DNA from 3 places in the Bradyrhizobium sp. 191 genome. Region 1 is predicted to be linked to each of the others. Evidence: predicted binding sites of a transcription regulator. Region 1 holds the regulator's gene; each other region holds the start of a gene.
The links. Region 1 encodes LexA, which represses DNA repair genes until DNA is damaged. Its sites were predicted from a motif close to TGTTCNNNNTGTGTTCNG; they were not measured.

Region 1 (3,277 bases):
CGGTGTGTCGTGTGACGAGTCCGGCTGCGTGACGCCGCTCGCGGACGGACGGCTTGTCGCGTTGGCGTTGCGCATCGACGCTCTGGCTGATGATTGCAGCCGCGCCGCGCTGGTGGTGACCGCGCGGCCCACGCCGCCCGATTGCGCGGCGATGGTGGTCGACAGGCCGCGGCTCGCCAGTCAGGGCGCGCTGGCTCTGACGCAGAGTGGTGACGGCTTCTCGGTTCGGGCGGTGAGGGCGAGAGGCACAAGCCGCCCCTGGCTGCCGGCCGGCGCCGGCGAGGGGGATTTCGACGGCAGCCTTGCGCCGAAGACGGCCGTGCCCCGCAACCGGGACGCAACGCCATCGGAGATGGACTTGCAGGCGGACGATTGAGGAGCGATGCGGGGGAGGTCGGTCGGACGGGATCTCGCAGGACGCAAACCATACCATCTCGCCGGCCTCGGCCGGCGATGGCATTTCATTCCTGGCCCACGACCATCGGCCGGGGGCGACGACGTCAGCCGATCGGCAGGCGCGTGATCGTGGACCGCGTGTCGGCGACGGTCTGCGGCTTGTGCTCGCGTTCGCCAACCGGTTGGGTCACCGGCAGTTGCAGCACGGTCGCGCGCTGGCCTTCGACGAGCTGTGTCACCAGCACGTATTTGCCGTCGGGGAATTCGATCGCGTCATGATGGCGATCGGGAATGTGCGGGTCGATCTTGCCGAACTTGCCGACGCGGGAGTTCACGGTGCGCGTCCAGATCCAGCGATTGTCGTAACGGACGTTGTCGGCGAAAGCGAGCTCCGTTCCCGGCAGCAAGCAGACCGCGACGGAGAGATCGGCTTCGGAGGCGAAGCCGCGCGTCGAGGTGCCACGGAAAGTTGTCGTGACGATCGTCTCGCCGACTTCGGCGGGGCGTGTCGCGACAGCATGCAGGCTGTAGTCACACATTGGGTGCTCCTCATGCGAAGATAGCAACCCGCACCTCTTTTGGAGGCGCAGGCCTCTATCAGGGTGGAAGCACGCAACGTTCTGCTTCGTTGTAGGCAAATCTGCGGCTGGGCGCCGCATGCCGCGATCACATTATCTTTCCCGGATTCGATAGGAACAAAACCGACGCCTGTGTATTCGGAAGGCGCGTGTCAGCGCCTCGTGGGCGCCGACCAGCCTGGGTATTGCCGCTCGCTTTTGCCGAATGGCGGTGCGATTGTATGGCGACGGCTTACATCGCCGATGCTGCGATCGGCGCCGCAACATCGTCCATGATAAGTCTGGCGCATCACGTGTCCTCGCACTCTCAGGCCGCGAAGCGATGATGCGTCGTATCGAGGTTGTGGCGCCGAAAGAGGGGGCCGGACAATCTGAGCAGAACCGGAAAAACCATCCAGCCGGAGCGGACAGCCATCCGCTCCAATCGATATCGAACGACCGCTCAGTACTTGCGGTAAAGCCCGATCAGCTTGCCCTGAATCTTCACGCGGTTCGGCGGAAGAATGCGGACCTCGTAGGCGGCGTTGGCGGGCTCGAGCGCGATCGAGGCCCCGCGGCGGCGGAAGCGCTTGAGCGTGGCCTCCTCGTCGTCGATCAGCGCCACCACGATGTCGCCGGTATCGGCGCTCTCGTTGCGCTGGATCAGCGCCATGTCGCCATCAAGGATGCCGGCCTCGACCATCGAATCGCCGCGCACTTCGAGCGCGTAGTGCTCGCCCGAGCCGAGCATGTCGGGCGGCACGCTGATGGTGTGGCTGCGCGTCTGCAACGCCTCGATCGGCGTGCCGGCCGCGATGCGGCCCATCACGGGCACGGCGACGGGACGCTCGCCCTCGTCCACAGGCGGGCTGGAGGTCGCGCGCACCTTGCCGAGATTGCCCTCGATGACGCTCGGCGTGAAGCCGCGGCGACTGCCGGCGGCGGCCTGCAGCTCGGGCAGCTTGATCACCTCGATGGCGCGGGCGCGGTTGGGCAGGCGGCGGATGAAGCCGCGCTCCTCGAGCGCAGTGATCAGGCGATGGATGCCCGACTTCGAGCGCAGGTCGAGCGCATCCTTCATCTCGTCGAAGGACGGCGGCACGCCGCTTTCCTTCAGACGTTCGCTGATGAATCGCAGAAGCTCGTATTGTTTGCGCGTCAACATCTCGACCAAAGTCCCCCGGTTGATGTCGTTCAAGTCCGAGACGAGGAAGTCAGCGATAAGCCGCTACATCCTCGAAACAAATCATGAACGGACACTATATGTTCGATATGTGTTCCGCAACTGCTTAATTTACGGTGAACAGAGCAAAGCTCGCGCGATGCGTGTGGCCATGCAGCTCAGGCGGGCAGGCGCAGCACCTCGCAAGGCGTGCCGGCCTCGGCCCTCGGCGCGAACGGTGCGCGCACGAGAAGTACCTCTGCCGCAGCGAGATTCGCAAGCAGAGAGGAGTCCTGATGGCTGACGGGAAGAGCGACGAGCGTGCCGTCGTCGCGCTGTTCCAGGCGCGCACGCAGATAATCCTCGCGCTGGTCATTGGCACCGAGATCGCGGCCCAGCACGGCGCGCTCGCGGCGATGATGGATCACTGAACGGCCCGACAGGGCGCGAATCAACGGCACCATGAACAGGAAGGCGCACACGTAGGACGACACGGGATTGCCGGGCAGGCCGATCACGCGCATTGCGCCGAGCCGTCCGTGCATCATCGGCTTGCCGGGCCGAATCGCGATCTTCCAGAACGCCATCGAGATGCCTTCGTCCTTGAGCGCCTGCTGGACCAGATCGTGGTCGCCGACCGAGGCACCACCGGTCGTGATCAGGATGTCGGCGCCGCTCTCCCGGGCGCGACGGATGCCGGCGGAAGTGGCCTCCAGCGTATCGGCGGCGACGCCGAGGTCGATGGTCTCGGCGCCCTCGCTGCGGGCGAGCGCGTGCAGGGCATAGCCATTGGAATAGACGATCTGGCCGTGTCCGGGCGTAGTGCCGGGCATCACCAGCTCGTCGCCGGTGGCGAGGATCGCGACCCTCGGACGGCGGCGGACGGCGAGATGCGCGTGATTCATTCCCGCAGCCAGCGCGAGATCGCGCTCGGTGAGACGGCTTCCCTCGCGGAGCAGCACGTCTCCCTCGCGGAAGTCGACGCCGGCGGGGCGAATGTGCCGACCGGGAATCGCGGCTTCCTTGATCGTGACGAGCTTGCCTTCCGCGACAGTGTCCTCCTGGATCACGACCGCATCGGCGCCGTCGGGAACGACGCCGCCGGTGAAGATCCGCACGGCTTCGCCGGGGCCGACCCTTCCCGCGAACGGACGACCCGCCG
Region 2 (3,277 bases), 1.8 Mb from region 1:
ATGGTTCCCGTGGCCTGCCGCGTCAGCGTGCGCGCGCAGACCGAGGTCCCGGCAATCGCAGCACTGACGGCAAAGCCCTGCCGGTCGAGCGCCCGGACCAGCGTCCGCAACAGCGCGGCTTCGCCGCCGAACAGATGCGCGCAGCCGGTGATATCGAGGAACAGCCCATGCGGCACATCGAGCGCCACCAGCGGCGTGAAGCGGTCGCACCAGTCGGCGATATCGCTGAGCGTCTTCGCATCGGCCGCGACATCGGCATCGAACACTTTCAAGTCCGGGCACATCGCCCGCGCATTGGCCAGGGGTTGGCCGATATACAGGCCGAGGCGCTCGGCGGCCTCGTCCAGCGCATGGATCACCAGCGCATTGTTGTCCTTGATGACGACGATATCAGGCTCATGATTGGCTTTACCCAGCCCGGCGCTGCCGAAAAACCGCTGAATCCTGTCGATGGGCAGGCGCGGCAGCCACAGGCTGAGGATACGTCGACGGTTCACTGAACTGGCACTCATCACAATTCCATTCCATGATCCACCGGCCACAGGGGCCATGACGATTGCGCAAGAGTTCGGCATCGAAGCGCGGCGCACCCCAGGCGCTCCATGCTGAGCCCGGCGGCGAATGCGCAGCGCGCAGCATCCATCGCGTTTCGGCAGTTGAAGGCAGTGGCTGCGCGGCCATGCGCAGCATCAGACCGGTGACGCCTGACGATTGCGCGGCGAGCGTCAGCTTGCGGCTTGCCACGAGATCGAACTGTCTGGTCTCGCCCCAGAGCTCGAGCACGACGGCGCCCAGCGCATCGCAGGCGAGCGCATCGGCCGAGGTGCGCAGCGCGCTCTCGACATCGGCGGCGCGCACCATCACCACGCGGCGCGGATCGAGGCCGAGCTCGGATAGCCCGCTCATCGACAGCGCACCCGTCTCTATCTCCGAAAAATCCTGCCGCACCCACAGCAGCGGCCGACGCGCGCTCACGCGCCCCGCAAGGCCCATGACGAAGCCGGTCGCGGCCGCGCCCTGTCGTCCTTCGCAAAACACCTCGTGGATCGCCGCGCGCGCGAGCCCGCCCTTCAGCGCGGTGTCGGCCTCGCTGTGGCCGAGCGCGACGCGATCGTGTTGATGTACGACCTCCGCCGTCTCGATGCGTTCGATCTGGCTGCGCAAGGTCGCAAGCGCGCTGATGCGTGCGCCGCTCATGCTCGCCGCTCCTTCAGAGGTGAGTGCCGAAGTTCTCGAAAATAAGAACCAGCGGCTGGCTCATTTGTTCATGATATGTTCTAATATAAAGCTAACGGTGCCGGCAGAGTCAATCGAATTAGCGCATCCAAAGATTCATCAGCGGAATCAAAGAGATTGAAACATGGACGTACAACGCAAGCTGGAGATTCTGGCGGATGCCGCCAAATACGACGCATCCTGCGCCTCCAGCGGCACCGAGAAGCGGGATTCCAGCGACGGCAAGGGGATGGGCTCGACCGCGCCCGGCATGGGGATCTGCCATTCCTACGCGCCGGACGGACGCTGCATCTCGCTGCTCAAGGTGCTGCTGACCAACGCCTGCAATTACGATTGCCTCTATTGCGTCAACCGCGCTTCCTCGAACGTCCCACGCGCCCGCTTCACCATCGACGAGGTCGTCAAGCTGACGCTCGACTTCTACCGGCGCAATTACATCGAGGGCCTGTTTCTCTCTTCCGGCATCATCCGCAGCCCCGATTACACGATGGAGCAAGTGGTGAACGTCGCGCGAAAACTGCGCGAGGAGCATCACTTCCGCGGCTACATTCATCTCAAGACGATTCCGGAAGCCGACGACGCGCTGATCGCGGAGGCCGGCAAATATGCCGACCGCCTCTCCATCAACATCGAGATGCCTGAGGAGACCAGCTTGCAGCAATTCGCGCCGGAGAAGGACGTGCGCGCGATCCGCCGCACCATGGGCCGGCTGCGGCTGAAGCTGGACGAGGCCGAGGACAGCCGCAGCGCAAAGAGCAAGGCCAAGCCGCAGCGCTTCGCGCCGGCGGGCCAAAGCACGCAGATGATCGTCGGCGCCGACGCGGCCTCCGATCACACCATTCTCCACACCAGCGCCAATCTCTACGGCGCCTACCGGCTGCGGCGCGTCTATTATTCCGCCTTCAGCCCGATCCCCGACGCGAGCCGCGCACTTCCTCTGCGGGCACCACCGCTGCTGCGCGAGCACCGGCTCTACCAGGCCGACTGGCTGATGCGGTTCTACGGCTTCGATGTCGGCGAGATCGTCGACGACAGCGCGATGCTGCCGCTCGACATCGATCCCAAGCTGGCCTGGGCGCTCCGTCATCGCGACCGCTTTCCGCTCGACGTCAACCGCGCCAGCCGCGAGGAATTGCTGCGCGTGCCGGGCTTCGGCACCAAGGCGGTCGAACGCATCATCGCGACGCGGCGCACCAACACGATCCGTCTTGCCGATCTCGCGCGGCTGCACGTGCCCCGGAACAAGGCGCTGCCGTTCATCGTCCTCAGCGATCACCGACCCTCGCTCCATCGGCTCGACGCTGCCGGGCTGATCGAACGGTTCAAGCCGAAGGCAACGCAACTGGGGTTTGGCTTCTGATGCAGTACATCACCCTCGATACCGAAACCGATTTCGACGGCTGGCGCAAAGCCGCCCGTACGCTCGTTCTACATCATGTGGAGCCGCGTGATATCACCTGGACCGTGCGAGGTGGCGAAGTGGAATTGTTTGCGCCACCCGCGCCGTCTCCGATCCTCGAGGTGAACGACGGCACCTTCAACGTATCAGCAAAATTCGTCGAGCTGGCCAAGGCCGCCATCCTGCACCGCGATGTCGAGCGTTTTGCGATCCTCTATCGCCTACTCTGGCGATTGAGGGACAATCACGACCTCATCGAGGTTGCGACCGATCCTGACGTCGCGCAGGTCACGACCATGGCAAAAGCGGTCTATCGCGACGAGCACAAGATGCATGCCTTCGTCCGCTTCCGCGAGATCGGCCGGGAACGCCAGGCGCATTACGTCGCCTGGTTCGAGCCTGAGCATCATATCGTCGAGCTCGCTGCGCCGTTCTTCGCCAAGCGCTTCGCCGACATGCCCTGGTCGATCCTGACACCGGATCTCTGCGCGCATTGGGATGGCCACGCACTTTCGTTCACATCCGGCGTCAGCAGGAGCGAAGCACCGAGCGAAGATCGGCTGGAAGAAACCTGGCGGCGCTACTACGCCAGCATCTTCAATCCGGCACGGCTCAAGGTGAAGGCGATGCAGGGCGAAATGC
Region 3 (3,277 bases), 860 kb from region 1:
TTCGATGAGATCGACCCCGTAGGTTTCGCAGACCCAGAGCAACGCACCCGCCCGATCCTGGCGCCTGAGAAGGGGCGATTGACGGACGCCGACGCAATCCGACCAGTGCATCCCGTTAGACCACCACCTGGAGGCGAGATAGCTACTGAGGTGGTCAGCCGTGGGAAGTGGCCCGGAAGCGAAGCGATAGATGAAGGGGACGACCATGTCGGCGCGATCGGCGTGGGCAAGACCGACGCCGGACGAGCTGGTCAAGATCACACGCTTCATCTCGACGCGTCCTTCCTCACGCCAAACGAAACGGGCACCGATGACGTCGGCAACTCAACGTCCTCAGTGCCCGCTCCTCGCGAAAACTCGACTGCTTGAAACTTACTCGTCCGCCGGCTCCTCGCCGTCGGCGTCGCGCTCGGGCGTGCCGGCGAGAATCTGCTCGGCGATCAGGCCGGAGTTCTGGCGGATCGCGGTCTCGATCTTGGCGGTGATGTCAGGGTTGGCCTTCAGGAATGCTTTCGAGTTCTCGCGGCCCTGGCCGAGGCGCTGGCTGTCATAGGAGAACCAGGCGCCGGACTTCTCGACAATGCCGGCCTTGACGCCGAGATCGAGGATCTCGCCCATCTTGGAGACGCCCTCGCCGTACATGATGTCGAACTCGACCTGCTTGAACGGCGGCGCCAGCTTGTTCTTCACCACCTTGACGCGGGTGGTGTTGCCGACGACTTCGTCGCGCTCCTTGATCGCGCCGATGCGGCGGATGTCGAGGCGGACGGAGGCGTAGAATTTCAGCGCATTGCCGCCGGTCGTCGTTTCGGGCGAGCCGTACATCACACCGATCTTCATGCGGATCTGGTTGATGAAGATCACCATGGTGTTGGACTTGTTGATGGAGGCCGTGAGCTTGCGCAGCGCCTGGCTCATCAGGCGGGCCTGCAGACCCGGCAGCGCATCGCCCATCTCGCCCTCGAGCTCGGCCTTCGGCACCAGCGCCGCGACCGAATCGATCACCATCACGTCGACCGCGCCCGAGCGCACCAGCGTGTCGCAAATCTCCAGCGCCTGCTCGCCGGTGTCGGGCTGCGAGATCAGGAGCTCGTCGATGTTGACGCCGAGCTTGCGGGCATAGACCGGGTCGAGCGCGTGCTCGGCGTCGATGAAGGCGCAGATGCCGCCCTTCTTCTGCGCTTCTGCCACCGTGTGCAGCGCCAGCGTGGTTTTGCCCGAAGATTCCGGCCCGTAGATCTCGACGATGCGTCCCTTGGGCAGGCCGCCGATGCCGAGCGCGATGTCGAGTCCGAGCGAGCCGGAGGACACCGCCTCGATGTCCATGGACCGGTCGTTCTTGCCGAGCTTCATCACCGAGCCCTTGCCGAACTGGCGCTCGATCTGGGAGAGCGCGGCGGCCAGAGCTTTACTCTTGTCCATGGAAGATCCTTCGACGATACGCAGGGCAGTTGCGGACATTGGGTCGTGCTCCTTATGGCGAGGATTCGCGTGAGGGACAAACAATTGGCGAGGCAGCTCGGCGACAAAAGCAATGTACCCTATTTGTTCCTCGTTCGCAATATGTTCTTTTGCGGAAGATGCGAACGCTGGCCTGTTTCCGGCTGCAGTGGCCTGGTTTGATTTTTTGGGAGGGGTTTGGACTCTTGGTGCTGGGAGGGCGGGAGAAACCCGTCTGCGCATTTTACGGCGCCCCAGCTGATCGCCTCGCCAAGTCAAACTCTCCCGGCTTGGCTAAGGCCGCCCGCGTTCTAATGCCAGCTAGATCGAAGTTCAAACTGGCAGAGTAAGGCCACCTCAGTTGGCGGCCTCTTCGTTTTTTCGTCTTTGTTCAAACGGGACCTCCATCGCGTTTACTGTCCCGAGCGCCTCGTCTTCATCGACGACCTGTCGTCGCCCGGTCGCAGTCACGGAGCTTCGCAGTCATGGAGCTGTGTCGTTATGCTCGCCGGAGAGGCCAGCCCCTCGCATCCATGAGCGCACAGTCTCACACTCTCCTGCGTCACGCAGTCGGGAACAAGCTATTGTGGCGATGATTCGGATGGCTGATCCGCGCGTGAAGAGGGGTGGGGGTTTATGCTTAGGGGGCGAGCCCGGTGGCATCGCATGATGTCACGGGCGGGGCGTGCGGGCTTTGTGCTCGGCGCGATGGTGTCGTGCGGCCTGGCTGGACAGGATGCGGTCGCGGCCGAGAATGGGGCAGGTTTCTATCTGCTCGGCGGACGCGGGCCGATGGCGGGCTATCTGGCCTCTCCGGGGGTCTATTTCGAGAGCGACACCTATGTCTACGACGCGTCACTCGATGCGAAGAAATTGCTGCCGGCGGGCGGTCGGATCGTCGCGGATGTCCGCAGTCAGGTGCGGGCCGATTTCCTGAGTGGGACCTGGGTGACGCCCTGGCAGTTTCTCGGCGGCAATCTCGCCGTCGGCGCCACCATGCCTGTCGGCTATGTCCGCGTCTCGGCAGGCGTCGAATACGACGCGCCCGCGACGAAACAGATCATCAACCAGGCGCTGCGCGACAGTGCGACGATCGTCGGCGACCCCGTGGTCTCTGCGATGCTCGGCTGGCATTCGGGCAAATTCCACTGGACCACGGGCGTCATGGTCAACATGCCGGTCGGAGACTATCGCGACGGGGAGCTCGCCAATCTGGCCTTCCACCGCTGGGCGAGCGATCTGTCCGGCGCGCTGACCTGGTTTGATCCCGACACCGAGATCGATCTGTCCACCGCCGTCGGCATGACCTTCAACGGCACCAACAACGCGACCGACTACCGGACCGGCACCGAATTCCACGTCGAGTGGGCAGCCTCGAAGGCGCTGACCAGCGCGCTCTCGGCCGGCATCATCGGCTATCACTACCAGCAGCTCACGGGCGACAGCGGCGCCGGCGCCACGCTTGGCGCCTTCAAGGGACGCGTGACGGCGCTCGGCGGCACGATCGCCTATAATTTCGAGGCGGGGAAGACGCCTGTCTCGGCGCGGATCAAGGTGCTGCGCGAGTTCGAGGCCGAGAACCGCGCGTGCGGGACCGTGGGTTTGCTCACCGTGGCGCTACCCCTCACTGCGGCACGCTAAAGCATGATCCGGAAAAGTGCGAAGCGGTTTTCCGGAAAGATCATGCGTAGACAACAACCTGAAGCGCGATGACGATTCATCCAAATCTCATCGCGCTTTAGCCATGAAAAGGGGCCGCGCCGTCGCGCGGCCCTCGCTGTTCGGGACGAACGGCCGTCAGCCTCAGGACTTGTTGAACTGGAGCGGCGGCGGCGTC

Region 2: IVB23_RS08455 (DNA repair protein) is a predicted target of LexA. The motif match lies at 1,263-1,280, and genes of this name have one in related genera.
Region 3: recA (recombinase RecA) is a predicted target of LexA. The motif match lies at 1,554-1,571, and genes of this name have one in related genera.

The regions. Positions count from the first base shown of each region.
Region 1 covers NZ_CP064692.1:5,376-8,652, forward strand. The annotation lists gene IVB23_RS00025 (ComEC/Rec2 family competence protein) at 1-376, shown strand, start outside; gene IVB23_RS00030 (hypothetical protein) at 501-935, opposite strand; gene lexA (transcriptional repressor LexA) at 1,417-2,118, opposite strand; gene glp (gephyrin-like molybdotransferase Glp) at 2,295-3,277, opposite strand, start outside.
Region 2 covers NZ_CP064692.1:1,833,743-1,837,019, forward strand. The annotation lists gene IVB23_RS08450 (DNA polymerase Y family protein) at 1-512, opposite strand, end outside; gene IVB23_RS08455 (DNA repair protein) at 409-1,197, opposite strand; gene IVB23_RS08460 (putative DNA modification/repair radical SAM protein) at 1,361-2,596, shown strand; gene IVB23_RS08465 (UdgX family uracil-DNA binding protein) at 2,596-3,277, shown strand, end outside.
Region 3 covers NZ_CP064692.1:7,456,633-7,459,909, reverse strand. The annotation lists gene IVB23_RS34960 (hypothetical protein) at 1-270, opposite strand, end outside; gene recA (recombinase RecA) at 373-1,461, opposite strand; gene IVB23_RS34950 (transporter) at 2,107-3,081, shown strand; gene IVB23_RS34945 (choloylglycine hydrolase family protein) at 3,244-3,277, opposite strand, start outside.